DNA from 2 places in the Pseudoduganella sp. SL102 genome. Region 2 is predicted to be linked to the other one. Evidence: predicted binding sites of a transcription regulator. Region 2 holds the regulator's gene; the other holds the start of a gene.
What was found. The regulator sigma-54, encoded in region 2, starts transcription at its own class of promoters, with help from an activator protein. The targets are predictions, from matches to a motif close to TGGCANGNAANCTGCTTT.
Positions count from the first base shown of each region.

Region 1 (2,203 bases), 1.3 Mb from region 2:
CACGGCCTGCGGCAGGCCGCGCAGCGATTTCAGCTTGGCCTTGTAGCCCTTCAGTTCACCGGCGGTCGGCAGCTTGCCGTGCACCAGCAGGTAGGCGATCTCCTCGAATTCGCAGGTATCGGCGACGTCCAGGATATCGTAGCCGCGGTAGTGCAGGTCGTTGCCGGTCTTGCCGACGGAGCACAGCGCCGTATTGCCGGCGGTGACGCCGGACAGCGCAACGGATTTCTTCGGTTTGAACGTGGTCTCGGTCATGCCTGTCTCCTTTATTTTTTCTGTGCCGCGAACAATGCATCGAGCTTCTGTTCGAAGACATGGTAGCCGATGCTCTCGTAAAGTTCCTCGCGGGTCTGCATCGTGCCGAGCACGTTCTGCTGCGTGCCGTCGCGCCGGATCGCGCCATACACGTTCTCGGCCGCGCGGTTCATGGCGCGGAACGCCGACAGCGGATACAGCACGATGTCCACGTCGACCGACCGCAGCTCTTCCAGCGTGAACAGAGGCGTGGAACCGTATTCGGTAATGTTGGCCAGCACCGGCACCTTCACCGCCTCGGCGAAGCGCTTGTACATCGACAGTTCCGTCAATGCCTCGGCAAAGATCATGTCGGCGCCCGCCTCGACGCAGGCCACGGCGCGCTCGATGGCGGCATCGAAGCCTTCCACGGCCAGCGCATCGGTGCGCGCCATGATGACGAAGTCCTCGTCGGTGCGGGCATCCACGGCGGCCTTGACGCGGTCGACCATCTCACCCTGGCTGACGATTTCCTTGCCGGGCCGGTGGCCGCAGCGCTTGGCGCCCACCTGGTCCTCGATATGGACGGCGGCGGCTCCGAACTTGATCATCGACTTCACGGTGCGGGCCACGTTGAAGGCCGAAGCGCCGAAACCGGTATCGATGTCGACCAGCAGCGGCAGGTCGCACACGTCGGTAATGCGGCGCACGTCGGTCAGCACGTCGTCCAGGTTCGAGATGCCCAGGTCGGGCAAGCCCAGCGAACCGGCCGCGACGCCGCCGCCGGACAGGTAGATGGCGCGGAACCCGGCGCGTTGCGCCAGCAGCGCATGGTTGGCATTGATGGCGCCCACGACTTGCAGCGGCGACTCTTCGCGCACGGCCTGGCGGAACGCGGCTCCGGCGGAACGGATACTCATGATGGCCTTTCGGAATGACGATGGATGGCAGCAGTTTCGCAAGGAGCATGCCAGCATCTCCGGAAGGGTGGGAAGTGCGTGAAATCAACGGCTTGCAAGTAGTGCGGCACTCTCTACGGCGTTTCAGATGAAACATATGAAACGTCGTTGAACTATAATTGAAACATGACCGATCTCCTCCACGCCGACCCGGACAAGCCCGTTATCTGGACGGTGTCCATGTCGCGCCTGTCCGACCTGTTCCGCGACATCACGCCCGAATACGATGCGCTGGCCACCATCGAACCGATCCACCTCGGCTTCGACGAGGCGGTGCGCCATATCCGCGAGCGGCTGGCCACGGAGCGTTGCGATGCCGTCATCTCCGCCGGCTCGAACGCGGCTTACCTGAAGGGACGCCTGCCGGTCCCGCTGGTGGTCGCCAAGGCCAGCGGCACGGACATGATGCGCGCGCTGGCGCGGGCGCGCCGGGTCTCGGAGCGGATCGCCGTGGTCACCTACCAGCAGCCGATGCCGGAACTGGCCGAGTTCGCGGCCACCTTCGGCTTCGACGTGGCGCAGCGCACCTATGTCACGCGGGAAGATGCGCTGGCCCAGGTGCATGAACTGAAGGCGGCCGGGATCCGCGCCATCGTCGGCGCCGGCCTGATCACCGACCTGGCCGAGGATGCCGGCATGACCGGCGTGTTCCTCTACTCGGCGGCCTCGATCCGGCAAGCCTTCGACGATGCGCTGGAAATGGCCCGGCTGGCGCAGCTGGAAACGGGATGGATGGGCCGGCGCCGCGGCCGCGGTGGCGCCGTGCAGGACCCGCCGCGTGCCCGGCACGGCCTGGCCGACCTGCGCGGCGAATCGCCGGCGATGGAACAGGTGCGGCAGATGGTGGTGCTGTATGCGCGGTCGAACGCCACGGTGCTGATCCAGGGCGAGACCGGCAGCGGCAAGGAACTGGCGGCGCAGGCGATCCACCGCGCCGCGCCGCACGGCAGGGTCGACGAGGCGCGCCGCCCGTTCCTGGCGGTGAATTGCGGTGCCATCGCCGAATCGCT
Region 1 covers NZ_CP115554.1:2,269,435-2,271,637, reverse strand. Annotated here, with positions in the region: gene prpC (2-methylcitrate synthase) at 1-255, opposite strand, end outside; gene prpB (methylisocitrate lyase) at 267-1,154, opposite strand; gene prpR (propionate catabolism operon regulatory protein PrpR) at 1,320-2,203, shown strand, end outside.
Region 1: a site for sigma-54 is predicted at 1,190-1,207, ahead of prpB (methylisocitrate lyase). Genes of this name have one in related genera too.

Region 2 (2,203 bases):
CTGTCTTTTCTCTTTCTCGGTGAGATTATCTACACTCAGGATCACACTTACATCGATCAGCTGATCGAAATGGCGTCTAACGCGTTCCAGCTTGTTCTGCACATACTCGCGAATGGCAGGGGTAACGTCGATATGGTGTCCACTGATGGTCAGATTCATACACACACTCCTAAAGAAGATATAACAGGTTCGTGCGTTATCCGCCAAAACAGGCAAGGCGGCGCAGAGGAACCCAAGCACTACCAGGATTTGCCGCAAGGGCTTGCAAAGGGGTTTGCAAATGCGCTTGCAACGAACTGCTATAGCGATTTGCGGAGGCTGACCGGGGGGATTTTCAATGCTTCGCGATATTTGGCAACAGTGCGTCGCGCAATCACCATGCCTTGTTCACCCAGCATGTCCGCAATCTTACTGTCGGATAAAGGGTTCTTCGGGTCTTCGGCTCCTGTGAATTGCACGATCAGCGCCCGGATCGCAGTCGAGGATGCTTCCCCGCCAGCTTCGGTTGCAACGTGGCTGCCAAAAAAGTACTTCAACTCAAACATGCCATGCGGCGTCAGCATATATTTTTGAGTTGTTACCCGAGAGATAGTACTCTCGTGTAGACCCAGTGTATCAGCTATTTCACGCAACACAAGGGGTCTCATTGCCACCGCGCCATGCGAGAAAAAGTTCTTCTGCCGTTCGACGATGGCCTGGGCCACGCGGAGGATCGTGTCGAAGCGCTGGCGCATATTCTTGATCAGCCACTTTGCTTCTTGCAGCTGTGCATTCATCTGCGTCTCGCCCTTGCCCTGCTTGAGCAGGCTGGCGTACAGCGCATTGACACGCAGGCGGGGCATCACGTCGTTGTTCAACGTGACGATCCAGCCGTTGCGCCCCCGCTTTACCACCACATCCGGTACCACGTAGTCTGACACGTCGGCCGCGAAGGCGGCGCCCGGATGCGGGTTGCATTGGCGGATCACGGCCTGTGCTTCACGCAGGTCTTCGTCGTCGCAGTCGAGCGCCTTCTTGAGCTTGTTGAAGTCGCGCTGGGCAAACCACTGCAAGTGTTTTTCAACGATGCACAGCGCCATGCGCCGCGTTACCAGCGGCACGCCGGGCATGCGCCGGATCTGCAGCGCCAGGCACTCGGAAGCGTTGCGCGCGCCAATGCCCGGCGGGTCGAAGCTCTGCAGCAGGTTGAGCGCGGTGCGCAATTCTCCGATCTCGATTTCCAGCTCTTCCGGCATGCGCTCGTGGATCTCTTCCAGGCTTTCCTCGAGGTAGCCGTTATCGTCGAGCGCATCGATGATCAGTTCCACCAGGCCCCGGTCGCGCGCCTCCAGCACGGTCACGCGCATCTGCTCCATCAGGTGCTCGCGCAGGCTGCGGTGGCTGGCTTCCAGCTGGGGGCGGGCATCGTCGTCGTCCGGCCCCTTGCCGCTGCCGGCGCTGCTCCAGTCGGTATCGCCGGTGCCGGCATCGAGGCCTACGCCCTCGCCGCCATCGAACGGCTCGGGTTCCGGCGCGGCGGGCGCATCCTGCGGCGGCCCGCCTTCCGGTGGCGCCTCGCCGGCCCCTTGCGTCGTGTTGATCGCGCCATCGGCCAGCAAGCGCACCGAGCGGTCGAGAGGATCGTCGAGCCGCTCCAGCAGCGGGTTATCGGTCAGCAGCTGTTCCAGTTCCTGGTGCAGCTCCAGCGTGGACAATTGCAGCAGCCGGATCGACTGCTGCAGTTGCGGCGTCAGCGCGAGGTGCTGGGAAGTGCGCAGTTGCAAGGACTGTTTCATGGCTGATTAGGAGCTGGTTGAGGTCTGGTCAAGGCCGCTCACATGCGGAAATGTTCACCCAGATAGACACGACGTACGGACTCGTCGGCGATGATGTCGTCGGGCCGGCCGGAAGCCAGCACACTGCCCTGGTTGATGATATACGCCCGGTCGCAGATGCCCAGCGTTTCCCGCACGTTGTGATCCGTGATCAATACGCCGATGCTGCGCTCCTTCAGGAAACGCACGATGCGCTGGATCTCGATCACGGCGATCGGGTCGACGCCGGCAAACGGCTCGTCCAGCAGCACGAAGCGGGGATTGGTTGCCAGCGCGCGGGCGATCTCCACCCGGCGCCGTTCACCGCCGGACAGCGACAGCGCCGTGTTCTCGCGCAGCTTCTCGATCTGCAGGTCGGCCAGCAGCGCGTTCAGCCGCTCGTCGATCTC
Region 2 covers NZ_CP115554.1:978,639-980,841, reverse strand. Annotated here, with positions in the region: gene hpf (ribosome hibernation-promoting factor, HPF/YfiA family) at 1-159, opposite strand, end outside; gene OU994_RS04170 (RNA polymerase factor sigma-54) at 300-1,775, opposite strand; gene lptB (LPS export ABC transporter ATP-binding protein) at 1,814-2,203, opposite strand, start outside.